One region of the Paenibacillus sp. FSL k6-2145 genome, then DNA from elsewhere that is predicted to be linked to it. Evidence: riboswitches for the same ligand, from Rfam matches in the RefSeq annotation. Region 1 holds a riboswitch; each other region holds the start of a gene.
What was found. Region 1 has a riboswitch for S-adenosylmethionine ahead of NZ043_RS03895 (methionine ABC transporter ATP-binding protein). Riboswitches for the same ligand answer to the same signal wherever they lie in the genome.
Positions count from the first base shown of each region.

Region 2: it holds a riboswitch for S-adenosylmethionine, as region 1 does, so the genes downstream of both, metA (homoserine O-succinyltransferase) here and NZ043_RS03895 (methionine ABC transporter ATP-binding protein) in region 1, are expected to answer to the same signal.
Region 3: it holds a riboswitch for S-adenosylmethionine, as region 1 does, so the genes downstream of both, mmuP (S-methylmethionine permease) here and NZ043_RS03895 (methionine ABC transporter ATP-binding protein) in region 1, are expected to answer to the same signal.

Region 1 covers NZ_CP150267.1:876,654-886,983, forward strand. The annotation lists gene mqnE (aminofutalosine synthase MqnE) at 1-896, shown strand, start outside; gene NZ043_RS03865 (NAD(P)/FAD-dependent oxidoreductase) at 1,131-2,192, shown strand; gene NZ043_RS03870 (YuzB family protein) at 2,189-2,443, opposite strand; gene NZ043_RS03875 (NifU family protein) at 2,524-2,769, shown strand; gene NZ043_RS03880 (SDR family oxidoreductase) at 2,909-3,688, opposite strand; gene NZ043_RS03885 (MetQ/NlpA family ABC transporter substrate-binding protein) at 4,277-5,116, opposite strand; gene NZ043_RS03890 (methionine ABC transporter permease) at 5,191-5,850, opposite strand; gene NZ043_RS03895 (methionine ABC transporter ATP-binding protein) at 5,851-6,885, opposite strand; SAM riboswitch class I at 7,011-7,152, opposite strand; gene NZ043_RS03900 (Cthe_2314 family HEPN domain-containing protein) at 7,289-8,005, opposite strand; gene NZ043_RS03905 (heme A synthase) at 8,203-9,141, opposite strand; gene NZ043_RS03910 (thioredoxin family protein) at 9,441-9,785, opposite strand; gene NZ043_RS03915 (DUF2515 family protein) at 9,928-10,330, shown strand, end outside.
Region 2 covers NZ_CP150267.1:4,081,351-4,091,680, forward strand. The annotation lists gene NZ043_RS18225 (arsenate reductase family protein) at 1-214, shown strand, start outside; gene NZ043_RS18230 (5'-3' exonuclease H3TH domain-containing protein) at 407-1,300, shown strand; gene NZ043_RS18235 (phosphodiester glycosidase family protein) at 1,297-2,412, shown strand; gene NZ043_RS18240 (MOSC domain-containing protein) at 2,444-3,130, shown strand; gene NZ043_RS18245 (ROK family protein) at 3,203-4,081, shown strand; gene NZ043_RS18250 (HRDC domain-containing protein) at 4,258-5,259, shown strand; gene corA (magnesium/cobalt transporter CorA) at 5,330-6,265, opposite strand; SAM riboswitch class I at 6,717-6,840, shown strand; gene metA (homoserine O-succinyltransferase) at 7,077-7,994, shown strand; gene NZ043_RS18265 (PLP-dependent transferase) at 8,019-9,206, shown strand; gene NZ043_RS18270 (aminotransferase class I/II-fold pyridoxal phosphate-dependent enzyme) at 9,203-10,330, shown strand, end outside.
Region 3 covers NZ_CP150267.1:1,152,435-1,162,764, reverse strand. The annotation lists gene NZ043_RS05270 (spore germination protein) at 1-712, shown strand, start outside; gene NZ043_RS05265 (Ger(x)C family spore germination protein) at 709-1,911, shown strand; SAM riboswitch class I at 1,982-2,083, shown strand; gene mmuP (S-methylmethionine permease) at 2,176-3,588, shown strand; partial or broken gene mmuM (homocysteine S-methyltransferase) at 3,587-4,633, shown strand; gene NZ043_RS05250 (FtsX-like permease family protein) at 4,717-7,119, opposite strand; gene NZ043_RS05245 (ABC transporter ATP-binding protein) at 7,122-7,880, opposite strand; gene NZ043_RS05240 (HAMP domain-containing sensor histidine kinase) at 7,982-9,430, opposite strand; gene NZ043_RS05235 (response regulator transcription factor) at 9,451-10,152, opposite strand.

The sequences.
Region 1 (10,330 bases):
ACGTATGCGAAGCCCGCTGCGCTTTTTGTAATTTCCGTAAAGACCAGGGTGAAGAAGGCTCTTATACATTATCCGGTCAGGAAATGATCGATTATGTGGAACAGCATATTCATCCGGGCGTACGTGAGTTCCATATCGTAGGCGGACATAACAACCATGTTCCTTTTCAGTATTATGTCGATTCCCTGCGTGCTTTAAACGAGAAATATCCAGATGTTACACTGAAAGCTTACACGGCAGCCGAGATTGATTTCTTCACCCGGATTAGCGGACTCAGTATCAGGGAAGTTCTGCAAGAGCTGCAAAAAGCAGGTCTGAAAACATTGACTGGTGGCGGCGCTGAGATTCTCTCGGATGAATATCGCAAAAAAATGCGTGTAGACAAAGCCAACGTGGATCGTTATCTTGAGGTGCACCGTACAGCTCATGATCTCGGCATGCGTACACATACTACGATGTTGTATGGATCGATCGAATCCTATGAGGACCGCGTCAACCATATGGTGCAGATCCGTGAATTGCAAGATGAGACCAACGGATTCATGGTCTTTATCCCGCTTTCCATGCAGCCAAAAAGTAAAAACGCGAGTATTATGCGTCGTAACTCGGCTTATGAGGATCTCAAAACAATTGCGATCAGCCGTCTGATGCTGGATAACATCGATCATATCAAAGCATACTTCATTAACATCGGTCCACAGCTAGCTCAAGTTGCTCTTGGATTTGGTGCTTCGGATGCACACGGCACGATCGTTCGCGAACGGATTAGTCATGCGGCAGGTGCACTCACACCTGAAGGCCTTACACGTAAAGAGCTCATATGGCTCATTAAAGGTGCAGGACGTATTCCGGTAGAACGTGATACGTTCTACAATGAAATTCAAGTGTACGAATAGGACATAGATCCATCCACAACCAATATTGCACCAGCACCACTCCAGAACGCAGCTTTCATGATAGGGAGACGTTTGAATTCGAGTGGTGCAAACTGCTGAATAATATCTTCAATTTTCAACGTCTACTTTTTAATTATTCAAATCATAACAAAAGGAGCAGCTATGTTATTGCATAGCTGCTCCACAGTTTACAGCCCCATTTCAGTGGGACTGATGCAGAAAGGAAGCCGAGTCATGAAAAATTTCGTCATTCTTGGAGGCGGCTATGGCGGCCTCACCATCATCAAGGAACTTCTGGAGGGTAAAATTCCATCCGATACACAAATTATTTTGGTGGACCGCAGCCCCTTTCAGGGATTAAAGACAGAATATTACGCACTCGCAGCAGGAACCGTATCTGATTATGACCTGCGTATCCAATTTCCAGTGAGCGATAAAGTCACTTACCGGTATGGAGAAGTTACTTCGATTGACCTGGAGCAGCGTCAGATTGAATTTGAAGGCCAAGACCCGCTCGTGTACGACAAGCTTGTCATCGGACTTGGTTGTACAGACCGTTTCCACAATACACCAGGCGCCGAAGACTACAGCTGTACCATTCAGAGCTTTAGCAAAACACGCGAGACCTACCTTCGCCTTAATGAAGTCAAAGCCTATGGCAATGTTCATATCGTAGGCGGAGGATTAAGTGGTGTCGAGATGGCAGCCGAACTTCGTGAGAGCAGACCCGATCTAAACATCAGCATTCTGGATCGTGGTGAACGTGTATTATCCGCTTTCCCACAACGTCTGTCCGTGTATGTGCATGAATGGTTCAACGAACATCAGGTAGAGACACGCGGGCATATCGCCATTTCACGTGTTGAACCTAATGCTATCTATAACCGGGATGAACAGATTCTAACGGATGCTGTCGTGTGGACTGCAGGCATTCAGCCCGTAAAAGTGGTACAGGATCTGGACGTAACCAAAGACCCTCAAGGACGTGTCGTCCTGAATGAATACTACCAAATCCCGGAATATACCGATGTATATGTCGTTGGTGACTGTGCGAGTGTCCCTTATGCACCTAGCGGTCAAGCTGCGGAAGTGCAGGGTGAGCAGATCGCCCATATTCAGCATGCCCTCTGGAAAGGCGAAAAGCCCAATCCACATCCACTCAAGCTTCGTGGCACACTCGGTGCACTCGGCAAGAAGTCTGGGTTTGGGCTGATGGGCAAAACGTCCATGATGGGACGTGTACCTCGTATTTTGAAAAGTGGTGTGCTCTGGATGTCCAAGCGCCATCTCGGCTAGTCGAGATCGAGCTCGTCCCAGACATCGGCTTCGGCAATTTTGGCCAAAATGGCGTTATATAGATCTTCCACTTTGTCCGTGATGACAACTTCGCCATTCACCAGTGCAAATGGAGTCATAGAACATTGGCCGCAGTTGGTTAGGCAGCCGTATTCAATCACGTCATAGTCTGGATTTTCTTCCAGTTGATCCATGACTTCATCTGTGCCAAAATGCATATTATTGGCACAAAATTCAATAATCGGTCTCATTTAAGTTCACCTGCTTTGTTTGACCATTTTAATTTGTGGCCATTTGTAATATAATATAGGAAGGAAAGGAGTTGAACAATATGAGCGAAAACGCACAAAGCACCATGTATGATGAGGTATCTGATGTGCTTGATAAACTTCGTCCGTTCCTGCAGCGCGATGGCGGTGACGTGGAACTGGTCGACGTGGAGGACGGCATCATTAAGCTGAAACTGGTCGGTGCCTGCGGCAGTTGCCCAAGCTCCACCATTACCTTAAAAGCCGGGATTGAACGTGCCCTTCTCGAAGAAGTTGAGGGTGTACAAGAAGTCGTACAAGTATTCTAATCAATCCTTCACGAAATAAACCTCAAGAGCCTTTCGCTTCGCATGAAGCGGAGGGCTCTTTTTTTTGTGTGCATATGCAGAGAGTCCATTTCATCTGTCCCTTTGACCCGTTTCCACGTACAATCCTTTAATTCACCTTTTAAGTATCCTCGCGCTGTATGGTTGGACGAATCGGATCAAGTCCTCCAGATACATCCATAATGTTACCTGTTATAAAATCGGAATGATCAAGGCACAGATACGTAATCACTCGTGCAATATCTTCACCGCTGCCAGGACGCCCTCTTGGCGTTTCCTCATCGATGATGTCTGCCATTTCATCAATCGTTTTCTCTTTGTTCGCACCACGAATGTCACCTGGACATACCATGTTAACCGTAATTCCATACGGGGCTTCTTCAACCGCGAGTGTCTTTGTAAAAGATACCAGACCCACCTTGGCAGCTGCATATACGGCGCGATGAGGCCAAGATCTCGCTTCTCCAGCATGACTGAAGCCAAAATGGATAATGCGTCCCCATTGCTTGCGTCTCATCTCTGGCAATACACGCTGATCCAGCAACATCGGTCCCAACAGATTTCCCTGCACAAGCATCTGGACCTCAGCTTCAGAATAATCCGCAAATAATCGTCGTTCACGGACAAATGGACCTGCGTTATTCACCAAAATATCAATGCTGCCCAGGTTGCCTTCCACCTGCTCAACCAATGAAGAGATATCTTCCACCTTGGATATATCAGCCTGGATGGCAATGCACCGCACACCCTTGGCTATAATCTGAGCCTTTAAAGCCTCAGCTTCTGTTCTGCTGTGTACATAGTTGAGGGCAATATGACACCCTTGATCTGCCAGACTGAGGGCCGTCATTTTACCAAGACCTTTGGCACTTCCCGTTATGAGGGCAATCTTTCCCTTCACGTTCATCCCCCTCTTCAAAGAGCAGTCACTATCCAGTATAAAAGATTTATCGTCCTCCTACAACTCGCTTATCCACAAGGGATTATCCACCTTTAATTCCAAATATATTTTGATTGAAATCGGAAGCCTAACCAGCAATAGTGAATTCGGCTCGTGGTATGTTGTGTTTGAGTACGTGAAGACAGGTCATATCCATGATGACGATCAAAATTTGAGTGCACTGTCCTTAATCAACTTAGCAGCAATGCAGGATATACCTACGAAGAGTACAATGCTTCGACTGACAAAACATCCACCATAGGGCTCAACAGTCTTCTGATGGGCGTGATCGGGTACACGGCTTCCCAGAAATTCAGTGCTCTTCTTTTGCTCAAAAAAGGATGGGCCTTGATCCTGGTTGTCGTTCTCGGGCTAATCGGTTGGATCAGATACAAAATCAAAAGCTTAAATGGAGAAGAAGAAAAACTCTGACTTATGTTGATCCCCACCTCAGCACAGATTAGTAATATAAAATAAGCCGTATATCTCTTCTGGAGAGATATACGGCTTATTTTATATAGCTTCACATCATGTCATGCATATCGTGAATTATTCAGTTGCAGGTTCAACTGCACCTTTATAACGTTCTTTGATGAATGCTTTCACTTCTTCGGAGTGCAAGGCAGCAGCCAGTTTCTGAATTGCATCTGCATCCTTGTTGTCCTCACGGGAAACGAGGATGTTTGCGTATGGGTTACCTTGCAGATCTTCGATCAACAAAGCATCATTCGCTGGATTTAGGTTTGCTTCAAGGGCATAGTTGGCGTTGATGAATACCAGATCCGCTTCATCCAATTGACGAGGCATCATGGCTGCATCAAGCTCGATGATATCCAGATTTTTCGGATTTGCTGTGATATCTTGAATCGTAGAAGTAATATTTGTGTTGTCTTTCAGCGTAATGATACCTTCCTTCGCGAGCAACAACAGAGCACGTCCACCATTGGATGGGTCATTTGGAATTGCTACTTTTGCGCCGTCAGCCAATTCATCCAAAGACTTAATCTTTTTGGAGTATCCACCAAAAGGTTCAACATGAACAGGTGTTACAGAAACGAGGTTGAATCCACGTTCTTTATTCTCTGTGTCCAGATAAGGTTGGTGCTGGAAGAAGTTTGCATCCAATTTTTTATCAGCGAGTTGCTGGTTGGGTTGAACATAGTCATTAAACGTAACAACTTGCAAACGAATACCTTGTGCTTCCAGTTCAGGCTTGATGCTTTCCAGAATCTCTGCGTGTGGTGTAGGTGAAGCTCCAACTTTCAATTCAACTGTACGTGGTGCACCTGCTGAATTGTCTGCGCCGCTATCGGCATCCTTGTTGTTTCCGCAAGCTGCAAGAACTGCAATCAGCATAAGACTAAGTAGAGCGAAAGACCATTTTTTCATGTGTAAAACCCCTTCTCTCATCATTTTTTCATGTGGCGTCCGCACGAATGCATGTCCATCATGTTATCTATGTGTTATTTCCTGGTGAAAAATGTAACCAAGCGATCTCCAGCCATCTGGAGAATTTGCACTAAGATGACCATAAATACAACGGAAATGATCATAATTTCATTCTGATAACGATAATACCCATAGTTGATTGCCAGCGTTCCCAGACCTCCACCACCAACCATGCCTGCCATCGCCGTATACGATACAAGCGTAACAATGGTGATCGTTATACCAGCAAGCAGTCCAGGCAGTGCCTCAGGCAGTAACACTCGTCTTACAATCTGTCCGGTCGATGCCCCCATCGACTGTGCCGCTTCAATGACACCCCGATCGACTTCACGCATTGTTGTCTCTACCAGTCGAGCGAAGTAAGGAGCTGCCGAAATAACCAAAGGTGGTATAACACCAAGCACCCCTGTAGCTGTACCGACGAGCGAACGAGTGAATGGAATAATAGCAACAATCAATATGATAAATGGGATCGATCGCAAAATATTAACAATCAGGGACAGTATAATGTACACCACCCGTGATTTGGTTGAAGCAGATCGGGCTGTCATGAACAGCAGCACCCCGAGCGGTAAACCAAAGATTACGGTAAACAAGCCTGATGCACCCAATATTTGCAGTGTCTCAATGGAAGCTTTACCAACCTCTTCCCAGCGAACTGTTGAAAAATCCATCTAACGAAGCACCTCCACATCAAGTCCCTCAGCGGTTAATTCTGATATCGTCCGATCAATCGCAATGGAATCACCCTCGAACCGAACGGTCAGCTGTCCATAAGGAACCTGTTTGATCGTTGAGATTGTACCTTGCAGGATGGCAAAATCCACGCCTGTCTTACGTACCGTTCTAGACAAAATCGCTTCATAGGTTTTGTTACCCAGAAAGGATATCTTCACAAGTTTGGAAGCAACACCTGCCTGCAATTCAACGCCTGCATTTGCCAGAGCGGTCTCTTCCAGAGCAAGTCCAGCTTCATGGTCACGCATCATGAAGTCCCGTGTAATGGCATGTTGTGGCTTCAGGAACACTTCTGTTACAGGTCCTTGCTCCACAATCCCTCCTTGATGAATGACAGCCACTTTGTCACAGATGTTCTGAATGACATGCATCTCATGTGTAATCAGCACAATCGTGAGGTTGTACTTTTCGTTAATGTCGAGCAGTAACTTCAGGATTGAATTTGTCGTCTGCGGATCAAGTGCTGAAGTAGCCTCATCACAGAGAAGTACATTCGGATCACTCGCAAGTGCTCTCGCAATCCCTACACGTTGTTTCTGTCCACCCGATAATTGAGCTGGATATTTGTTGCTATGGTGCTCCAGACCAACCAGATTGAGCATTTCCTTCACTTTGCGATCAATGGCTTCCTTGGGTGTATTCACAAGTTTTAGTGGAAAAGCTACATTGTCATATACCGTTGCCGAGGATAACAGATTAAAGTGTTGGAAAATCATCCCGATCTTGCGTCTCTGTTGCTGCAATTCGGTTTTGCTCAGTTCAGTCAGGTTGATCCCATCAACCCATACTTCCCCCTCCGTAGGGCGTTCCAACAAATTAATACAGCGAATCAATGTACTTTTGCCCGCTCCGGAATGGCCAATCACGCCGTAGATTTCACCCTTTTGGATGCTCAAATTCAGCTCGGATAACGCTGTTGTAGATTTTTTCCCTTTGCCGTACGTTTTCGTTAAACCTTTTAATTCAATCAATCGCACTTGCCCCTTTCCAACCACCTACATGTATCTTTACCCGATCTAAAGGAAAACTCCCCTTAAAGTACAAAAAAGAGCCCTTTGCAGATACAAAGAGGGCTCTTCACGTGAAAGATTATACCTTCTCATCTGCCAAAATCGTGCTTTGCACCATTTTGTAGGAATTAGCACCTAACATCTATAACGAATGATACATCCATCATGTCGTTACAAATCGGTTGCCGGGCTTCATCGGGCCTGTCCCTCCGCCGCTCTCGATAAGAAATATGTTGTTGTAGGATTTTATAAGTTCATGTAGTTCATGCTTTATAATGTGAACGTAACTTTTGAAATATCAATTCATTCTTTGTCACTGTAACATTCTAATTGAAACTCAGTATATTCCAAGTATTCCGATTTGTCAAAGGGAATTATTTCTTTTCCATATATTATTGATATAACTATAAGAGGCTGTTAACGTTTCACAGACCATATCCACGCCCTGACGCATTTCCTGTACATGCTGATTCAGATCCTCCAACTTCACTTTACCTTGCAAGGTCTGGTGTAACTGCCACAGGTCATCGTGCATTTCGGAGTTCATGTAGTGAATTTCCATATTACGACGTTTGCGCAGCTTGCTCATCGGCTCCCGATAAGAGTCCTTGATCTGAATCAATCGCAATGCAAGATCATGATGCTCCCTCGCATAATCGAACTGCCTTAACACAGTAAAATAGGAAAAATGCGCTTTGGTATTTGAAGTATTCAGTTGGAATATTTCATTTAAGACGGTGCCAACTTTATCCAGAATGGCAAAGCAGCGAATGAAGCCATCTTTGTAGAAATACACATACCGAGCATACTCGGCTTTTTCAGCCGGCGTCATATCATCCGTTGAACCTGCAACCACCTTTTTGCGAAAATGAGCAGCAGCGAAGCAGCTTTGCTCCAGTTCATCCAGTGAGGAGATGAGCCCCTGGGTCCACACATACAGTTTCCGATAGTCATGCGTGGGATCATGGTCCACATGCATTTGGCGCTGAAATAGCTCAAGCGTATGCGCCATTGCGTCCATCGCTGCCTTTAATTTACCTTCATTGATACGCGGTTTTTCCCCCAGCAACGTTCGCAGCATATCTAACCTCCTCTTTTCCAAATCAACAAGATTTCATCACCGTTAACACATCATCCATTCCGTGTAATTGCTGCTTGCCATAGGTTGCCCTGATCCACCTGACATCAAACAAAGTCCACCTGTCCAATGATGTACATCACTGGATGGTGGACTTTTATTTAGCCCAATTCCTTTTAAAAAATGAATGAATCTATATCTTAGATCCGATTAACCGGACGATGCAGCTTGTACACCAGGAAACTCATATACGTTAAGACTCCGAACAATATGGCGATATCCAGCATATGTGCGAGAGCTACGAACATGTATACTTCCGGACGATTCATTGTCACCATCATGAAAATACCAATCACGACTTGCATCAGGATGAGAATAACGGATACTACGCCAAGGGTGCGCATTTCCTTGTTGTCCGGATGATTACGGTAAGCGAAGTGACCCAGAATTGCAATAACAATCACAAGCGACGCAGCTGCTGCACGGTGAGCAAAAGCAACCGCTACCCCACCCGAAAGCTCAGGAATAATCTGCCCGTTACAGAGCGGGAATCCGGAACATCCGCCGGCAGAATCCGTGTGACTCACAAAGGCACCCGTGTATACCACGAGATATGTGTAAATGGTGGAGAACCAGACCAGATTCCTGAATTTTTTGCTAACCCGAGGGTATTTATTCAGGCGCTCCAATCCGCCATCTTTTGCCTCCTGCCTTATGCCCAGCGCCATCATTAGGGAACTGGCAAAAGCAATCAGTGCAAAGCCAAAATGCAGTGCCATGACCGCTGAAGATTGGGAGAAAACGACAGCAAAAGCTCCCATAATTCCCTGGACGATAACAAATACCAGGGTTAAGAAAGAAAACAATTGCAGGTCACGGCGTGACTTGCCGAACCGCAGAAAAGCAACAAACGAGGCAATGGACAACAGTCCAGCCAGTGCGCTTACAGCGCGATGGGAATATTCAATAAGTGAAGCCACAGTATGCGCCGGAACGAGTTTTCCGTTACATAAAGGCCATTCCGTTCCGCAGCCAAGGCCAGATTCCGTTTTGGTTACGATGCCTCCACCAAAAGTGGCCAGAAACATGACAAGACAGGTTAATACGGTTAACCATTTAAACAAAGTTAAGTGTTTCAATTTTTTCTCACCCGCTGTTGGTTTAAGATGGCGAAGAATATTCTCCGCTTGTTTCGGTACTTTGACACTTATTTCACAACTAAATTCATTATACCGGATAAAATGTTCATTGACGTCGCGCTTTGTGACAAAATGTTAACGTCTGATGAAATAATGACCCACAAGTCATTGGAGATATGTACAGAAACGTTTCTTACATAGAACATGTCGAACACACAAACGCCATTTCCCTATTTCAAGAGAAATGGCGTTCTTTTAAGTATACCCTTTTACAACATGAACTTGTCATACTTTTATTATCATTTATGGATCGTGTTGTACACTTCGACTGCGCGATCCAGGAACTGCTCAATCTCTTCTCTCGACTTGCGCAGCTTGTTCACATACCGTACGAGTTCGCGGCCATCTGTATACGCCACAAAGCTTGGGATGCCAAGAATATTCTGCTCTTCACTAACCGTTCCAACCTGATCCACGTCGACCTCAATCAAAGTCAGTTCACGTGCATATTTCTCTTCAACCTCAGGCATAAACGGATCGATGTATTTGCAGTCTCCACACCAGTCTGCCTTGAATACGGCAATCGTCAAACGTGGGGATTGGATGGCTACATCAAAAGCCGGTTTGGAAGTAATCTGTTCCATTCAGTTCATCTCCCTTTCTGTACCTTGTCTTACCCTAAGTGAAGCAAATTGGCGAGTGGAAGTCAAATAATCAGCGCATACTTAGAATAAACCACATGCTCTGTGAATTTAAACCCAGAACATCATGAAAGGATGTCACATCATGACTTCCACCCGAACCGATTCTTCCAGCGAACAACATCACGGGTCCCTCCTGCAGATGGTCCGTTCCATTCCGGGTGCTGCCCGTGAAATCTGGCGTGGCAAACAAGCGGCATGGCAAGCTTCAGCACAGCTTCGTCACCCATTGCGTGACATCGAGTGGGATACAGATACGGCAGCTGCCCTCCAGTCTGAGGTGGAGCGTTTGTTACCTGCCAGCGGCAAGTCCTTTGCACGCACGGATCAGGTTCAAAGCGCACTCGTCTGCGAAGAAGATTGCATCATTCTGGAAGAGATTAAGACACTGACCCAGGAGCACAATCGGAGTAATATCACTCGCACGGCGGCCTATCTGGAATGTTATGAGCAATATCCTGAACTGCATTGGGCACTACTGGCCCATA
Region 2 (10,330 bases), 3.2 Mb from region 1:
CGGACTGGAAGTGAAGAAGTTCTTTAATACGAGCGGGGAAGTGTACAAAGAACAACAACTGAAGGACAAGCTGCCAGGCATGTCCGCTGATGAACAGATTCGTTTGTTGGCTTCCAATGGTCGTCTGATCAAACGTCCAATCGTTACGGATGGAGAAAAGGTGACGGTTGGATTCAAGGAAGAAACGTACGAGCAGGAATGGAATAACGCGTAAAATAGATTTTTGGTGGGATCGGTCATTCGATGATTGTTATGATTGTCGAATGAACTAACACTTAATGGGCTCTGAATGTTCAAAAATTCAGGGCTTTTTTGGCTGAACGATGGTTGGCGGAACTATGCTATAATGATAGAATTAGTTTCGATATTTTATATGCTAGATTTAGATAGGAGAGAACAAATTCAAGTGAATCAACGTAATGAACCTACTTTGTTGCTGGTAGACGGTATGGCGGTGTTGTTCCGTGCTTTTTATGCGACATCTGCAAGCGGATATATCAGACGTACAAAGGCAGGAGTGCCTACCAACGCAGTCTACGGATTTATCCGTTATTTCTGGGATGCGGTTCAGACTTTTGGGCCAAGTCATGTCGTATGTTGTTGGGATATGGGCGGTAAGACGTTCCGCGGTGAAGAATATGCAGCCTACAAAGGCAACCGGGCCGAAGCTCCGGATGACCTGATTCCCCAGTTTGCCCTGATTCGTGAAGTCATGGATAGCCTGGGTATTCCGAACATAGGTGCACAAGGTTTCGAAGCCGACGATTGCATCGGGACGCTTGCGAAGTATTATACCGAAGAGACCGATATGAATGTTATGGTACTGACGGGTGACCACGACATGTTGCAACTGATCAATGACCGCACAAGTATCATTATTATGAAAAAAGGCCATGGCAACTACATGGTGTACAACCCTGAAACGCTCATGGCAGAGAAACAACTGACACCACGTCAAGTGATTGACATGAAGGGTCTGATGGGAGATGCCAGCGACAATTATCCGGGAGTACGGGGAATTGGTGAGAAAACAGCGTTGAAGCTTGTACAGGAATACGGCTCCATTGAAGGGATTTTGAGCAACATGGATAAACTGACCCCTTCGGTGCGTAACAAGATTGAGAATGATCTGGACATGCTTCATCTGTCCCGCAAACTGGCAGAGATTCATTGTGCTGTTCCGGTTGCCTGTGCGCTGGATATCTGTGAATTGCGTCTTGATCCGGATATGGTGATGGACAAGTTTGAACAACTTGAGATGAAGAGCCTTGGCTCTTGGATGGGAGTGGCAATAGGGTGAGCAACAAGCAGAACGTACGAACAGGCAAAAAGTGGTGGACAGGGGCTATGGCCCTCGTCCTGGCCTTGCCCGTAATTCTTTCGGGAGCAGTAAGTGCGCCACAGACAGTGGATGCCAAAGCAGCAATTAGCACCAAAGTACAGAAAGTAAAAGCAGCAGGACGTAATTTTACCGTACAGACCGTTTCGATTCCGAAGGGGACACCGGTTACTGTGGGACTCGCGAAGAAGCAAGTTGGCCAGACAGCAACATTACCATCAATTGTGAAAGCCTATGGTGCACAAGCAGCCATTAACGGAGCATTTTTTGAAGCATACAACGGAGCACCAGATCCATACGGCATGTTAATAGCAAATGGTAAGGTCATACATATTGGAAGATACGGAACATCCATTGGATTTAAGGAAGACGGCTCGGCGATCATGGATTCACTTCAGGTGAGTTTGACAGGTAAAGTAACGGATACAAAAGGTAAATCACGGAGTTGGTATGCAACCTTTATTAATCGAACACCTTCAGCGAACGCGAGCATAACAATGCTGTATACGCCTGAACGAGGTGCCACAGTCGGGTTCAAAGGTGGCACTGCGGTTGTCATGGAGAAAGGTATCGTGACCAAAAAAGTGCCCAATACAAATGTAGCGATTCCTAAGAATGGCTCGGTATTGGTCTTCACAGGCAACCAGAAGTCTTCTTCGGATCGTTTCACCGTTGGTTCGACCGTAGAAATGAATTATAAGTATACGAACGCAGCAGGCAAAGAGATCCCTTGGCAAGATGTAGTGACTGCTGTTGGGGCAGGACCCCGTCTGGTGAAAGACGGCAAGGTAGCTGTAAATCCGACGAGCGAAGGTTTCAAGGATGCCAAGATTCTTAATGCTTCCGGAGCCAGAAGTGGTATTGCGATCATGGCGGATGGTTCCGTAATGCTGGCTACTGTTTCCGGAGCAACAATCAAGGAGTGGGCAGCGGTGATGCAGAAGCTTGGTGCCAAACAGGCCATGAATCTGGATGGCGGTGCTTCCTCGGGTATGTATGCCGGGGGAAAAATGCTGACTTCTCCAGGCCGGCTCTTGAGTAATACACTCGTATTTGGCGGCTCTGTGCGTTAAAAGAAAGTGATTATGGGAGGTATGATGCCAAATGACACTCACATCTGATCGAAAGCCAGAGGAGGGCAATACAGCTGTTCTGGCCATTAATGTAGGACTGCCGCAGCCGCTCCCTGGGCAGAAGCGTGAAGTGCTGAGCGGCATTGTGAAACATCCTGTATCCGGCGCGGTTTTCCTGTCATTCACTGGAATGACAGGGGACGGCCAGGCGGATCTGGTGCATCATGGCGGCCCTGACAAAGCCGTTTGTGTATACGATTACAGTCGTTATCCGGCGCTGGAACAACTGATGGATCGCAAGCTGGATTGGGGAGCTTGTGGAGAAAATCTGACGGTTGAAGGCTGTGCCGAAGAAGACGTACGGATTGGTGATGTGTACGAGTTGGGCGAAGCCACAGTGCAGGTCAGTCAGCCCAGACAACCTTGCTTCAAGCTGGGTGCGAGGTATGACTATAAGGAGCTGCCTGTTTATTTTCAGGAGAGTGGATTTACCGGCTTTTACTTTCGTGTACTGCAAGAAGGTGAGGTAGGGCCTTCATCGATATTTCGACGGATCAGCACCGATCCAACATCAATGACGGTTCTTGAAGCCAATCGAATTATGCATCAGGGGAAAGAAAATGTCGATGGTATCCAGGCGTTGCTGGCCATTCCTGCGCTGTCAGACAGCTGGAGGCAAACGTTAATGAAACGATTGTCCAAGCTGGAGAACAAGTAGCAGGGTAATTATAGTGTCATCAAGTAAAGCAATCCGAATTCCTTTTTAAACTAACTTGGGAGTGTGACTAACATGACGATCTTAGGCGCAATTGAAGCAGGCGGAACCAAATTTGTGTGTGGTATTGGCACAGAAAACGGAGAAGTTCTGGAACGCGTAAGTTTTCCAACAACAACACCGGAAGAGACCATGGCTCAAGTGATTTCATTTTTTGAAGGCAAAGGCATTGAAGCTCTGGGTGTAGGATCATTCGGTCCGATTGATCCAATTGAAGGAAGCCCAACATATGGCTATATCACAACAACACCAAAACCACATTGGGGACAGTATAACGTGATTGGCAAGCTCAAGGAGCATTTTGATGTACCGATGACATTTGATACGGATGTGAATGGTGCGGCACTTGGAGAAGCAACCTGGGGCGCTGCACAAGGTCTTGAGAGCTGTCTGTATATCACTGTGGGTACAGGTATTGGTGCAGGTGCTGTGGTTGGCGGTAAAATGGTCCATGGATTGTCACATCCAGAGATGGGACATATCATTGTACGCAGACATCCGGAGGATACATACGAAGGTTTCTGTCCGTATCATAGTGACTGCCTCGAAGGCCTTGCAGCAGGACCAGCCATTAACAAACGTTGGGAGCAACCGGCTTATGAACTGCCTGCAGATCATAAAGCTTGGGAGATCGAAGCACATTACTTGGCACACGCACTGATGAATTATGTTCTGATTCTCTCTCCGCAGAAAATTGTCATGGGTGGCGGAGTAATGAAGCAGGAGCACCTGTTCCCGATGGTTCGTAGCAAACTGCAAGAGTTGCTGGCAGGGTACGTTCAGCATCCGGCACTTCAATCCGAGATTGACCAGTATGTTGTCTCACCAGGACTTGGCGACAATGCAGGGCTGTGTGGTTCGCTGGCGCTTGCCAAATTGGCATTGAATAAGTAGAGCAATAAGGGATTGACGAATTTTACCATTGTGGTATGATATGGGCAACAGCATAGTACGGTTAATGAGGAAGCACCTCTCTTGCATGGATTTTGCAGGAGGGGTGTTTTTTTGTGCTGCCTGTAGGTAGTATCTCTAACTCGTATAAGCTGAATATTCAAAGGGAGGGAACGAAAATGGAAGTCATTTTCATGAACAGATTGTCCAGAATGTCAGATCAGAATGCAGAGTATGCACAGTTATGGATTGGGGAAGAGGAAGATAGTTGGCAGCTGGGATGGAGTCGCTACGAGGAAGGAGAGCGTGAGGACAGCATCTGGTATGAAGGGACTTCTTGGGAGGAGCTGCTTCATATTTACCGTCATCAGCTTGCCATACAGATGAGTGAGGGGTACCGACCGCAGTTGCAGGGGTTATTTCATGAGAATGATGATCTGAAGTCACGCAATTATGGTGGACAGCGGCTCCATTGTTACAGTGAGTTATACGGCAATGAACAATTATATACGGATCTGTGCACATGGCGCAGGAAGAGAGCTGTGTCTGACCGGAAGGCACCGTATTTTATTGCAACCAATCGTCTTCTGCGTTTGATCAGTGCCTTTGTTCCGCAATCGCTGGATGAACTGATGCAACTGCCGGGCGTAGGAGAGAGCAAAGCGACTGAGTATGGTACGGAATGGATGGAGATTACAAACGGGTTGGAGCGTTCAACGACATTCCCGCTGGACTGGGTATACACGGCGCTGAAGGAAGAAGAGTATGAGAGTTGGTTATACAAGCAGAGAGAGCAGAAGTACAAGCAGGAACTTGATAAGTTCACCACGCGTAAGCAGGTGCTTGAAGGCATGAAGGAAGGGTATACGTTAGAGGAGATTGTTAATCGATCCGGATTATCCCGACGCGAGTTGGTTGAGCTGTTAGAGGCACTGGATCACGAAGGTTATGACACCGATTGTCTTCTTGACGTGGAGCTGGCAGTGATGCCAGAGAACGAACAAGAGGCCGTATGGAGTGCGTATGAGGAGCTGGGAGATACGTTCCTGAAGCCAGTATTACATAAGGTGTATGGAGGAGAGAAACCCGATGGAGGAAGTCTGGAGCAGGTCTATGAAAGACTGCGCATGATTCGAATCCGTTTTCGTCGGCACGCAGAGACAGAGAAGAATGTTGGTTAATGATCAGAAATGAAAAAAGACGAGGCGTTTCTCCCGGAGGAGCGCTTCGTCTTTGTTATTTCATACGAGTTCATACCCAGTCTTTCTTGCGGAAAATGAAGAACATGCTCAGGCCCAGTGTAACCATCAGACCAATCACAACAAAATAGCTGTATTTCCAGTTAAGCTCTGGCATATTCGTAAAGTTCATGCCGTATATACCGGTAATGACCGTCAGCGGCATGAAGACCGTGGTAATGGCGGTAAATACACGCATGATCTCATTCGCCCGGTTCGCAATACTGGATTGGTAGGCTTCTCGCAAGTTGCCCATCAGGTCGCGATAAGTCTCAAAGGTTTCAGATATTTTTACAGCATTCTCATAGATGTCACTGAAATACTTTTGCAGTTGATCATCAATGAGACGCAGATCTTTTTTGTTCAGGGTGTTAATGACCTCTTTCTGAGGTCCGAGCACTTTCTTGAGCCACAGAATCTCACTGCGTAGCCCGATAATTTCATTCAGATGTGACTTTTTGGTGTGCATCAGAATGTCTTCCTCAAGCTTCTCAATCCGTGCTTCAATTCGGTCACCTACGGTGAAATAATTATCAACGATCAAGTCAACCAGCAAATACAACAGACGATCCGGTGTGCTGATTTCCTGTTCCCACAGGATTGGTTTCAGTGTGCGCAATTCGCTGACCTTTTGCTTCGTAACACTAATAATGAAATGTCTGCCGAGGAATAAGTTCACCGCACGTAGAAATATCTCTTCATCATCGAAACGGATGCTATTAATCACAATAAAATAATGGTTCTCATAAATTTCAATCTTCGGACGTTGTTCTTCGTCACTAAGACAGTCTTCCACAGCCAGATCATGCATCAAGAACAGCGGCTGAAGTACCGCCAAATCGTCTACGTCTGCATCAATCCAGTAAAACCCTTCCGCTGGTGGAGTCAGCGCCTGCTGAATGTCGTCCACCGGAATAAATACACCGTTGTTTACCAACCGGATTTTCATCGTTAATCTACTCCTTCTGCACCCGCCAACTTGGCGGATATTATCATTATGGGCGCAAAAAGAACAAATCAGCCGGTCGGCAGCGGAGCCTGGAGATCAGGGCTGCGTTCACTATATAATCAAACGGAAGTCACGTCCCGCTGCCGGCATGCTGATGTCAATTCTCTATGCAGTTTGTCGGAATTCGGCTGCCAGTCAGGCCTCGGGTCGCCATCCATTTAATATGTCACCTCTCACATAAGGGTTTATAACACCTTGTTTAGTATACCGCTGGTACAAGGTGCTTTCAAGCGCAAAAATGTGTCTATTTCGCGCCCTGAGGCAGTGTATGACAACGGATGATGAACGGTTCCGATCTGGGAAGCAGACATCGAACTGCATCTTGACGTGAGGGCATTAATGTAATAAAGTAGACGGTGAACCATATTTAATTACAATCTAATACAGCGAAATCTTATCAAGAGTAGGTGGAGGGACTGGCCCGATGAAACCCGGCAACCGGCGGTATACCGCACGGTGCTAATTCTTGCAGCGACTAAGTGTCAAGTGGCACTGTTGTAACTGAGAGATGAGAGAGGCGCATATCTTTTTTACATATGACCTTTCTCGAAATCCGAGGAAGGTCTTTGTTATATGCCCCGACTTCTCAGCAGTGATTTTCGCTAAGGAACTTGAGGTTGTTTGTAACGTTGGATGAAAGAGCAATTCAATGTTTTTACAAGCTCAAGGCAGTCTATACCTGTATTGATGTGAAGACATCAAGCCAGGGGTGGCTGCATCTATCTATGCAAAAGGAGGAGTTAGACTTACTATGCCAATCAAAATACCCGATACTCTACCAGCAAAAGAAGTACTTGAAGGAGAGAATATCTTCGTCATGGATGAAACTTCTGCATATCAGCAGGATATTCGTCCACTCCGTATCGCTATATTAAACCTGATGCCCACAAAGGAAACGACCGAAACACAATTGCTTCGTCTGGTGGGAAACACGCCTATTCAGGTAGATGTTGTTCTCGTACATCCCAAATCCCATACGTCGAAGAATACGTCTCAGGAGTATTTGGATCTGTTCTATAAAACCTTTGATGAGATTGAGCACCGCCGTTTCGATGGAATGATTATTACGGGTGCTCCGGTGGAACAGATGGATTTCGAAGACGTGAACTATTGGAATGAAATCCAAGAGATCTTTGAATGGACTAAAACCAATGTGACTTCAACCCTCCACATATGTTGGGCTTCCCAGGCAGGTTTATACCATCATTTTGACGTACCTAAGGTTGCACTGGATGAAAAGTGTTTTGGCGTTTTCCCGCATACCATCAATAAACCACATGTTCCGTTGTTGCGTGGATTCGATGAAGTATTCAACGTTCCACATTCCCGTCATACGGAAGTGAGACGCGAAGATATTGAAAAGAATGAGAATTTAGAGATTTTGGCTGAATCCGAGGAAGCGGGGATCTTCCTGGTTGCTACCAAAGACGGCAAACAGATTTTTGCCACAGGACATGCCGAGTATGACCCGTTCTCATTAAAGTGGGAGTATGACCGGGATGCAGCCAAAGGGTTGGATATCGCATTGCCTAGACATTATTATCCGAATGATGATCCTTCCCGTGTGCCACCGGCTACTTGGCGCGCTCATGCCAACTTATTATTCTCTAACTGGCTCAATTACTATGTGTATCAAGAAACACCTTACGATATTGGCCCGCAAATCTAATCGAGATTACAGGAGGATGCAGCAATGGAAGACAACAACAAGTTGAAAATCGAAAGCCGCTTAGCACAAATTGGGTCCATCAATGAACCGGTAACAGGCGCCATTAACTTTCCGATCTATCAATCCACTGCGTTTCGCCACCCGAAGCTTGGACAAAGCACGGGGTTTGATTATATTCGTACGACTAATCCAACCCGTAAAGTATTGGAAGAAGCGGCCGCAGCGCTGGAGTCTGGTGATGCAGGGTTTGCCTGTAGCTCGGGAATGGCCGCGCTGCAAACGATTTTTGCCATGTTTGGTCAAGGGGATCATCTGATTGTATCGCTGGATCTGTATGGTGGAACCTATCGTCTGCTGGAACGTATTCTGTCCCGTTTCGGCGTAACGGCAAGTTATGTGGACACGAATGACCTTGCAGCACTGGAGAAGGTTCGTCAGCCGAATACAAAAGCTGTATTTATTGAGACACCAACCAATCCACTGATGATGATCACCGATGTGGAAGCCGTTGCTTCCTGGGCGAAAAGTTACAACCTGTTGACTATTGTTGACAACACGTTGCTGACTCCATTTTTCCAACGTCCGATTGAACTGGGTGCCGATATCATCATTCATAGCGCTACCAAATATCTGGGCGGACACAATGATGTGTTGGCCGGACTAATTATTACCAAAGGTGAAGCGTTATCTGCAGAGATGGCGTTCCTGCATAATTCCATTGGAGCGGTATTGTCTCCAAGTGACTCCTACCAGTTGATGAAAGGTATGAAAACGCTGGCTCTTCGCATGGAGCGTCATGAGCACAATGCACTTACTATTGCTAAATACTTGCTTGAGCACCCAGCGGTGGTTGAAGTGTATCATCCAGGCCTATCCGATCATCCGGGCTATGAGATACAGAACAAACAATCCACGGGTAACACAGGTATCTTCTCTTTCAAAGTGAAGGATGCACGTTATGTTGAACCGTTGCTGCGTCATATCAAACTCATTGCTTTTGCCGAAAGTCTCGGCGGAGTCGAATCACTCATGACTTATCCGGCAGTACAGACTCATGCGGATATTCCGCTTGAGATTCGTGACGCCGTAGGTGTGGATGACCGTCTGCTCCGGTTCTCCGTAGGCATTGAACATGCGGATGATCTGATTGCAGATCTCGGCAATGCTCTGACAGCTGCACAGCAGGAAGTGGAAGGAGGCATGCACTCATGAGTGAGTCCAACAATAAACCCAATTCCGAGTTGAAATTTGATACCAAATTGCTCCATTTTGGAGATGAGATTGACAAAACAACTGGAGCTTCCAGTGTACCGATCTATCAAGCATCAACCTTCCATCATTTTGATATCTTCAATCCGCCTCAGCATGATTACAGTCGTTCGGGTAATCCGACACGTCAGGCTTTGGAAGATTACATCACATTGCTGGAGGGCGGCGCACGAGGCTTTGCCTATTCTTCGGGGATGGCTGCGATCTCAAGCGTGTTCATGATGTTCTCCGCAGGAGATCACATGATTGTAACGGAAGACGTATATGGAGGTACGTATCGTTTGCTTACTTCCATATTAAGCCGTATGCAGATCGAGACAACCTTTGTAGACATGACCAATATAGATGAAGTAAAAGCGGCACTCAAGCCAAACACTAAGGCAGTTTATATGGAAACACCGTCCAACCCAACACTACGAATTACGGATATCGCTGCCGTAACTGACTGGTCGAAGGAGCATGACCTGATCACGATTCTGGATAACACCTTTATGACACCGTACTATCAGCGTCCAATTGAGCTTGGTGTGGACATCGTCGTACATAGTGCTACGAAGTTTCTCGGAGGTCACAGTGATGTACTGGCAGGGTTAGCCGTTGCTCGCACGGAATCACTTGGCGTACAACTGAAACAGTTGCAAAATGGACTCGGAACTGTACTCGGGGCACAAGAATCCTGGCTTCTGATGCGCGGGATGAAAACCTTGGGGGCTCGCATGGCTCATAGTGAACGGAGCACAGCTAAACTTGCGGCATGGCTTAATGAGCGTAGTGATATTACCGCTGTCTTTTATCCTGGACTGGAGGATCATCCGGGCCGTGAGGCACATGAGCGCCAGTCCACAGGATATGGAGCTGTCGTTTCATTTGACGTCGGTTCAGGCGATCGCGCAAAAGCAGTTCTTAACCGGGTGAAGCTACCCATTGTTGCTGTAAGCTTGGGAGCTGTGGAGAGTATTCTGTCCTACCCAGCCATGATGTCTCATGCGGCAATGCCAGCTGAGGTTCGCCGTGACCGTGGCATTACAGATGGTTTGCTGCGCTTCTCCGTAGGTCTGGAAGATATC
Region 3 (10,330 bases), 280 kb from region 1:
GATCGGTGTATATATGATCTCAGGCGGGCTTGGCGTTATCGTACGCGTGTTTGAGATCATCCTTCCGATTACGATTATTATATTTGTGATTGAAATTTTGCTTAGTAATCAGCTATTCGAGATAGGCAATTTGAGACCCGTGCTCGGTGATGGGCTTATGCCCGTTTTCCATGGGTTGAAGCCTTCACTATTATCTTATACAGGCTATGAGGTGATGTTAATCATGACTGCCTATATGAAAAATCCGAAAAAGAGCAATAAAGCGATGACCTGGGGGATACTCATATCCACTATTATCTACTTGATCACGGTCGTGATGGTTATAGGCAGTTTATCGCTCGATGGCATCAAAACTCGAACCTGGCCAACGTTGGATTTGGTAAGGAGCTTCGAAATTCAGGGTCTGATATTCGAGCGTTTTGAATCCTTATTGCTGGTCATCTGGATTATGCAAATCTTTTCGACTACAGCTATTACACATTACTGCGCTTCGGTGGGTATTCGTGACTTGTTTCGTTCCAAAAAAATCAAAGGCATCATGTACGGCCTGCTTCCGTTCATTTATCTGACAGCAATGATGCCCAAAACCGTGGATGATACCTTCAAACTAGGAGATATGCTGGGCAATGTGTCCGTATTTTTGTTTGGCATTTTACCTCTGGTACTACTGTTGTTAAGTCTGATTCGCAAAAAAGGAGGCAAGCATGCATGATTACATTCCGTATGTTGTTACGCTTAGCCACTGTATTATGCATTCTCTTAACGATATCCGGATGTTGGAGCAGTCGGGAGATAGAGGATCTAAGTGTCTACGTCGGTCTTGGGATCGATATCGGCAAAGAGACGGAATTTGAGAAAGACATTGCTAATCAGGGAGGAGCGTATTCCAAGCAGAACAATTTGACGGCCACGGTACAGATTGCTCCCGGTAATTCCAGCAGTCAAAAGAGCCAACAATCCGGTTCGCCTTCTTCTGGTAAAACGTCCTATTCCAATGAACAGCTTACCGGAGATTCCTTGCTGCAAATCTTTCGTCAGTTTGCACTGAGGCGAGATCACCCGCTCATCGGACATCATCTGAAGGTCATCGTTGTGTCCAAGGATATTGCCAAAAAGTATGGTCTGGATCAGTTGCTGGATTTTGTACTTCGGGATAACGATATTCGCCCTAACTGTCTGGTGTTGATTAGCCATCATCGCGCTGTTGATGTACTGACTTCAGATGATCCTTCCCGGATTCCAGCATTTTATCTTACAGGCATTACCGGTAATTCGTACTTGTCCAATAAAATCCTGGACCCCGTTCTACTCTCCAAATTAGATGCACAAATGCAATCTGGTTCCAGCTTCTTGCTCCAAAATGTACTGAACTCCAATGGAGAGGACAAATTCTCCGGTGCCAGTATCTTTGATGGGAAAACGACCAAATTCATCGGGGAACTCAGCCAAACGGATCTAGAAGGGCTATCGTGGATCAGACCTAAAGAAAAAGGAGGCATCTTGAAGACATACAATAAAGCGGGATTCACCGTGGTATATGAAATGAAAAAGAAAAAAACAAAAATAATTCCAAAAGTGGTTGGCGATGATATTTCATTCCATGTGAAGACTGAATCCGAAGGTTGGTTGATGGAGGATTGGCGTGCTCCCGAGGAAGAGGAAAAAGGTGCTTATCTCAGAGAATTGGAAAAAGAATTTGCTGAACTGGCCGAACAACAGATTCGACAGGTGTTATACAAACTTCAGCATACCTATAAAGTAGATGTTGCGGATTTTCGGGATAGCTTGCGTATCAAAGAACCCAAAACATGGAAAAAAGTCAAAGACGATTGGGATAAAATTTTTAGCACCGTGCCGATCACGTATGAGGTAAAGACCACCATCACCAATCCGGGGTCTTCCACCGAATAGCGAGGTGTGCCATTTATTATTTAAATGTTGACACATTCATGATAGATCGCTATATTTATAAAAAATCATTTTCTTATCCAGAGAGGTGGAGGGACTGGCCCTTAGAAACCTCAGCAACAGATCTGAAGGATACTGTGCTAATTCCAGCGGGTGAAAGCCTGATAGATAGGAGCGTTTGTTTTTATTTGTCAGTAACGGCGCACTCTTTAGGCAGAGTGGGTCTTTTTTGTTTTTTCTGGATGAAGAAGTAGGGGAGCAGCAGGTATGGAGAACAACAACGACAAAGGGCATTTTCAGCGGAAAATGCAGGCACGGCATGTGGTCATGCTCTCTCTAGGAGGAGTCATTGGAACGGGATTATTCCTCAGCTCAGGTTACACCATTCAGCAAGCGGGACCACTGGGAACCATTCTGTCCTATCTGATCGGAGCCATTGTTGTATATCTGGTGATGCTCTGTCTTGGTGAACTGTCTGTTCATATGCCAGAGACGGGAGCATTTCATAGTTATGCAGCCAAATATATCGGACCGGCAACAGGCTACACGGTGGCTTGGTTATACTGGTTAACCTGGACTGTTGCGCTTGGCTCCGAATTCACAGCCGCCGGATTGCTGATGCAGCGCTGGTTCCCATCGGTCAACGTATGGATATGGAGTGCGCTCTTTGCACTGATGATCTTTCTGTTCAACGCTTTAACAGTGAAATTATTTGCGGAATCCGAGTTCTGGTTCTCATCTGTAAAAGTAGTGACTATCGTAATCTTCATTATTATCGGTGGCGCAGCCATGTTTGGTATCATTCCCATGGCGGATTCTGAACCGGCTCCATTTCTATCAAATATTACCGCATCCGGGTGGTTCCCTCATGGGGCTACAGCGATATTGATGACTATGCTTGCTGTAAACTTTGCCTTCTCAGGCACCGAGTTAATCGGCATTGCCGCCGGTGAGACGGAGAATCCGGAAAAGACGATACCAAAGGCTATTCATACAACGCTGTGGCGTTTGGTTATTTTCTTCATCGGAACGATTGTTATCTTGTCGGCCTTGCTGCCCATGTCGGATGCCAGTGTACTGGAAAGTCCGTTTGTAGCGGTAATGGAGCGGGTGGGAGTACCCTATGCAGCAGACATTATGAACTTTGTTATTCTAACGGCGATTCTCTCTGCTGCCAATTCGGGCCTATATGCATCTTCACGGATGCTCTGGTCTCTGGCTGATAAAAAAACAATCTCTCCGTGGTTTGCCAAACTGACCAAACGCGGGGTACCGCTGAATGCACTTCTGATCAGTATGGTGGGTGGTGCACTAGCTTTGCTGTCCAGCATCATTGCACCAGGTACCGTGTATATTACTCTGGTCTCCATCTCAGGTCTGGCTGTCGTTGCGGTATGGATGAGCATCAGTGCCTCCCAATACATGTTCCGCAGACAATATATCCGGGAAGGACATGCGGTCAAAGATCTGGTCTACCGCACACCACTGTATCCGGTGGTACCAATTGTTTCATTTATATTATGCCTGGCTTCATGCATAGGTATTGCCTTTGACCCGACACAGCGAATTGCGCTGTATTGTGGGGTTCCGTTTATCGCAGTATGTTACGCTGCTTATTATCTGACAGAACGTGTGAATAAGAAAAGAGGACAAGTACATGACGCAAGCACAACAGACTAACCCCATAGAACAGATCCTGCGTGAACATCCGGTCATGATTCTGGATGGAGCGCTGGCAACGGAACTTGAACAGCATGGATGTGATCTCGATGATCCACTATGGTCTGCTCGTGTGTTGCTTGAGAATCCGGATGTTATTGTTCAGGTCCATGCAGATTATTTTCGAGCAGGAGCCGACTGTGCGATTACATCCAGTTATCAGGCGACGGTGGATGGTTTCCGCAAGAGAGGGATTGATGAACAGGCAGCACTGGAGCTGATCCGCAAGACGGTGGAACTGGCTGCACAGGCGAGAGATGACGTGTGGGCAGAAGTGCAGGACGGTTTAGTAGGGAGAGAAAGCTCGACAGGTCGGCTTATAGGAGTTCCTTCGGTACGTTCCGAGACCGTGGAGAATGAGGAGCATATAACAGATCGTACAGGGGATCGCGAAGAAGACAGTCTTCGTCCACGTCCAATTATTGCCGGGTCCGTTGGACCGTACGGCGCCTATCTGGCGGATGGTTCAGAGTATGTGGGACATTACGGCGTGTCGGATGAGACGCTTGCCGCATTTCACCGTCCACGTATGGCGGCGCTGATTGAAGCGGGTGCTGATATTCTGGCGTTTGAGACGATTCCTTCCCTGCAGGAAGCACAGGTGCTGGTTGATGTACTGAAGGAGTTCCCTCATGCGTATGCTTGGTTATCTTTTTCTTTAAAAGACGGGACAAGCATCAGTGAGGGCACACTGCTTGAGGTATGTGCACAGACGTTTGGCTCCGAGCCGCAGATTGCAGCGATTGGCCTGAATTGTGCTCCCATGGAAGTGGTGACGGAAGCAGTGGGTATTTTGAGCCGTACCAGCGATAAACCTGTTATTGTGTATCCGAACTCGGGAGAAGTATATGATGCAGCAACGAAGACGTGGAGCGGACAGGGTACATGTGGCAGTATGAGTGATGCTTCGGAGCAGTGGGTTGCTGCGGGCGCAAAAATTATTGGTGGCTGTTGCCGTACTACGCCACATCAGATTTGTGCACTTGCGAAGAAGTGGCGGAAATAGTTCATATCAATAAAACAAGCCCTTCCACCTCCTATAGAGGTATGGAAGGGCTTGTTTTATTGTGTTAAGGCATCCTTATTACATTATTCGATAACCAGCATACGTGGGGATGCTTCCCGAATGATTTGCGAAGAGAACCATGAGCCAAGACTGGCTGCAATGATGCTTAGACAGGTGAACAGTACCATTCCACCCCAATGCAGGATCAGTGGAAGTTGTACGATACCATAACCGGAAAGGACCATTTCGAGTAGAAGAGGCAGCAGATATACGCCGACGAAAATACCCAGTATGGCTCCCACGGAGGACAGTATGAACATTCCCATGGTGAGCGACAACCGGATTTGGCGAGATGTCATTCCCAGCGATTTGTATATCCCGTACGTTCTGCTTTCTTTACGGATATTGATTCTACAGGTACTGAAAATAATGATGAATGTCACAATGATAAACAGCAATCCAATCAGGCTCATCGGGTAGATCAGGATGTTAGCAGCTTCCGCGTAAACCGAATCAAGCAATGTCTTCTGAGTAACTACCGAAGCAAAATCTTTAAATTGCTCATTTAATTCCGAGGCAACCTTATCCGCTTGTGCCGTATCGTTCACATTGATGAAGATAACATCGAATTCACTATAACCCGGGTTCACACTTCTCATGGCATCAATGGTGATTCTGCCTGAGACAGACATGTTGGCGATCGCCTGATAGATGCCTGTAATGAGGAAGGTACGCTTTTCTCCTTCAATATAGATATCGATAAGATCACCGAGATCTTTATTTGATGTTTTGGCTACACTTACACCAATGGCAATTTCATTCGCATGTTGTGGGTTAACCCCTTTTAACGTTTCGAACCCAAGTTCCTGATAACTCCCGTCCAGTACACTCAAGTTGAGACTGATGGATTGGCCCTTCAATGTTGCCGAAGACTCCAGGCTAATTACACCCGTTGTGTTCCCTTGCCAGCCTGCATTGTTAATCCTTGAATCCTCTTCTAACGTTTGTTTCAATTCAATCTTTGGAAAGTTACCTTTGTTCACGACTACTGCTGCGATATTGGCATTGTCATACCCCCATTTAGCTGCTGTCTGTTCAATTCCGGTTATACTGGTCAGCAGAACATAACCCAGAACAAGTACGGAGGAAGCCATGGTGGTTAGCAGGAGTGTTAGAACAGAGCTTTTGGTGTTTTTGAACACATGTCGGAATCCAAGCACGGCGGTCACAGGCAGTCGTGTGAACCCGATCCAGTGCGCCAATGGCGAATTCATTTTGCCAGCCATCCGGCTGTGATCTATCTCCGACATACCATAACGAATAGCCTGCACGGGCTGTATGTTGCGTGCCTTTTTGGCATATAACACAGTGAACAGAATCACTAGAGCAAATAGTAGTACGCCGGCCAGTATGGCCGCATCCAATCCTTGGACTGGAATGTCCTGATTCCCCACTCGAAGAGAGGATACAGAAATATTAATGATCCATTTGGATATCCATATACTGAGTGCAAGTCCTGGGATAATGGCTATGATGGATAACAATGCATATTGAATAACATAGGTGCCTATCGTTTTTCGGGAAGTCAGACCTAGTGATTTGAGGATTCCTATCGTTCTGTAATTGGCCAGGATGGCATCCGCAATCGTAAACCCGATGGTCATCAGGGCGATAGAGAGCATGACAACACCCATGAATATCATGATAAATCCAATAACCTGATTGATGATCAGATAGAAAGAGGCAATGGCCTCGAACTCCATTTTGGATTCCAGAAACGGAATACCTGTCTCACGATTGTATCGTTCCCAATACACCGAATTCATGCTGTAATCGTCAAAATGGATGCCCATCATACGATTCTCATTGCCAGCAAGTGTCGCGAGATCATGTTGATAATCGGTAGGATTCATCCAGACCCGTGCTGTATTGGAGAATGGCGCCCCGTATGGTACATCGATGACAATGCCCGATACATTCAATTCGAGTGTGCTTGATCCGGTTTTGAAGCCAATGGTATCACCTACCGAAATATGATAAGCATTCGCCATGGACGTTGGAATCCAGACGGAGCCTTGTTCGGGAACTGTGTCGGGCGTCCCGCTTGAGAAAATTAGTTCATCCACACCCCAAGGCGGCGGAGGCGTATTAAACATGTACAGGTAGATGTTAGGGATGTGAGTTTCATTCAAAATGATGCCTGACAATGTACGATACGTTAACAAAGGAGACACCTGAGCTCCATCCTGAGAAGCCCACCAGTCGTGCACCGCGTCCGGGTCATTCAGTCCTTTTTCAAACGTCAGGATCTGATGAGATCCATGGGTTCGGGTATGCATTTCATAAAACTGATTGCCTGTATTCGCCAGAATGACAATAGCTGTAGATACAAGAAGTGTCGAGAGAAGCAGGAGCAGCGCAATCAACGCATTTTGTATTTTGTTCCTACTCAGATACGACAAGCTAAGTTTAAACATGACTGCCATCGTTATTCCTTCCCCGTAACCAAAGCGAAGATAATCGCTTCACGATCCTGAATTTGATGTTCGTCATAGGTGTCAAACTCAAGGATTCCGCCAATCTTGCCGTCCAAAATGTAGATCAGGCGATCTGCCCGACAGGCGGCCTTGATATCATGCGTCACCATAACAACGGACTGTCCTTTCCGGTTGAGGTCTGTAAGGATATCGAGAACAGCTGTGCCGTGTTCCATATTCAAGCTTCCGGTCGGTTCATCCGCAAAAATGATATCCGGTGAATTGATCAAAGCCCGTGCAATCGCAGCTCGCTGCTGCTGTCCTCCGGAAGTTTGGGAGGGGAGGCGGTTACGCTGTCCATCAATATCCATGGCATTCATCAGCTCAGCAGCGCGGGATTGGATGTCCTTCTTTTTGTTTCCTGCGATATATCCCGGTAAAGCAATGTTCTCTTTGATGGAAAGGTCCGGGACCAGATTGATACTCTGATAGATATAACCGATCCGGCGGGTGCGAAAGTCGGACATTTGGCGTTCACTGTAAGCGTCAATCCGCTGGTCGCGAAAATAGACCTCACCTGCTGTAATCTGATCCAGTCCGCTTAGCAGATATAAGAGGGTTGATTTGCCAGAGCCAGAGTTACCCATGATGACTGTGAATTCCCCTTCATAGATGTCAAGATCAACATTACGGATGGCATGATGTTGTTCACTTCCGCTGTTGTATGTTTTGCACAGATTCTGTGCACGGATAATCACTTTTTTGGACAAGTCGAATCACTCCCGAGTGCAGTATAGGATTCATTCTAGAGGAGGGATGTTGAGGAAGCCTTATCAAATTATGAATAAAGTATTACAGCTGTGGAGGGTGCTCAGCAGATCGGCAGATAGAACCGGAAGGTTGTACCTTGGCCTTCTTTACTAGTAAAGGAAATATGGCCTCCATGTGCTTCAATAATGCTTTGGCAGATGGAAAGACCCAGCCCTGTACCTTCCTGCACATGTTGGTCTGCATGACTCGCCTGGCCTTTGAAATAACGTTGGAAAACAAACGGCATGTCCTGTACACGTATGCCCTGACCCGAGTCGGTGATGGTCACTTTCAAATGCCCAGATTCCAGTTCCGTGTCTATACGTATCGTATCTCCCTGAGCTGTATGTTTGAGGGCATTGGCGACAAGATTGGAGATGACTTGTTCAATTCGAGTGGGGTCGATAGCGATTAACACATTGGGGATGTAGTTGGGTCCTTTATAGATAAGCCCCTTTGTTAGGACAACATGTTCAATAGGTTTCAACATCGTCTCCAGTATAGGCCCACTGTACATTTCACGGGTTTCCACCGAAATCTGCCCCAATTCCCGAAGTGCATGAACCAGCAGATCCTCCACAAGGCGTGCCGTTTTATCCGTATGGGTCCGCATGACTCCCATATATTCCATCAGCGTCTCCTGATCGTTGCATAGTCCTTCCTCAATAGCTTCTATGTATGCTTTTATCGTGGTAATTGGTGTTTTAATGTCATGAGATATATTGGTGATGAGTTCTTTTTGTGCTTGTTCCTGCTGAATACGCTGCTCGCTCATATGTTTAATCTCCGTGCGCATGAGATCAAACATGGCATATACTTCGAGCAATTCATCGTTCCGGTTGTACTGGATTTTTTCTTCATAATTGCCTTTAAGCATGGATTCCGCATGTTGCTTCAATTGATGGATGGGAGAGAGCAGGTGTTTGTCCAGTTTTCGTTTCATCCAGAATAGAAATAAGCTCAGAATAAGTGACAGGAGCATGAGTGCGCTAATCAATATAACTGGAAAAGTCATCGATTGTTGAACCGTAACCATGGCATGTGGGATAGAAAAGATGGCATTGCCGATCTGACTTCCCATCGGTCCGTCCATCACGGGAAACGCAATATCAAGCGTATCGTTACCGTCCGCGGCCTGCGTGGCATGATGCAGATCATAATGAAGAGCTGAACGCAGATTAACTTGAGTCCCTTCAGAGGTGGGGGCGGGGTCGGAGGACAGAATGACTTTTCCATCCAAGTTTAGATAGGTAAGCAGAACCCCGGTCTCTCTGGCGGTGGAACGTATGACTTCACGAATATTTTGTTCATTAAGATGCTGATGATTTTGCTCCAAAGCGAGTAAGATCGGATTGACCTTGAGTCGAACCTGATTCAGGGACAGATTGGATTCGCCTGAATTTCGATCTTGTAACAGCATCATCGATAGTGCAAGGATACTTGAAACGATAATAATGAGAAGCCCAAGTGTTGTTAACAACCAGCGTTTGGACCAGCTGTTCAATGACATGTGGGTGCCTCCAATCTCACTTATTCGTAATTGAATTTGTAACCCACACCCCATACCGTCTTCAGAACGGTCGGATGCGAGGCATCTGCCTCGATTTTTTCACGCAGTCTGCGAATGTATACGGTTACGGTATTTTCATCGCCGTAGGTTGCATATCCCCAGATGGCGTCAAGCAACTGGGCTTTGGAGAACACCTGATTCTTATGGCTTGCCAGATAATGAAGTAATTCGAATTCTTTGGCGGACAGAGAAACTTCCGATCCGTTCAAAGTAACTTTATAGGCTTTTTTATCAATCACCAGGTTTCCAAGATGCAGTAGATCTGTTCTGTCCCGATCTGATGTCATACTGTCATAACGCCTGAAGTGGGCATTAATCCGTGCTAACAATTCGCTGAGCGAAAAGGGCTTCGTCATATAATCGTCTGCTCCAAAGCCAAGACCAAGTACCTTATCGGTATCACTGCCTCTGGCACTCAGAATAAGGATGGGGATATTATTGCGCCGTCTAATCTCTCGGCAGACCTCAATCCCGTCCATGTCAGGAAGCATAATATCCAGAATGATGTAGTCTGGTTGAATAAGCTCCATGATCTGAAGCCCGTCTAGTCCAGTGGCTGCGACGGCGGCTTCATATTGATTTTTGGTTAAATAATCTCGCAGAATGCGCGAAATATCTGGTTCATCCTCGATGATGAGGACTTTGCGCTGGTGGTTTAACATATGTATCGCTCCAGTATGATAGATGTTAATCGAATATATATGTATGAATTTGTAAAATGACTGTCTCTATAATTGTACAGTCTTGTTCTGTGGGAGTCACATAAAAAAATATTGAATTGAACTTCATTCTTATAAAAATGGTCTGACTTCTATTCGCACTAAAAAATAACCCATGAAC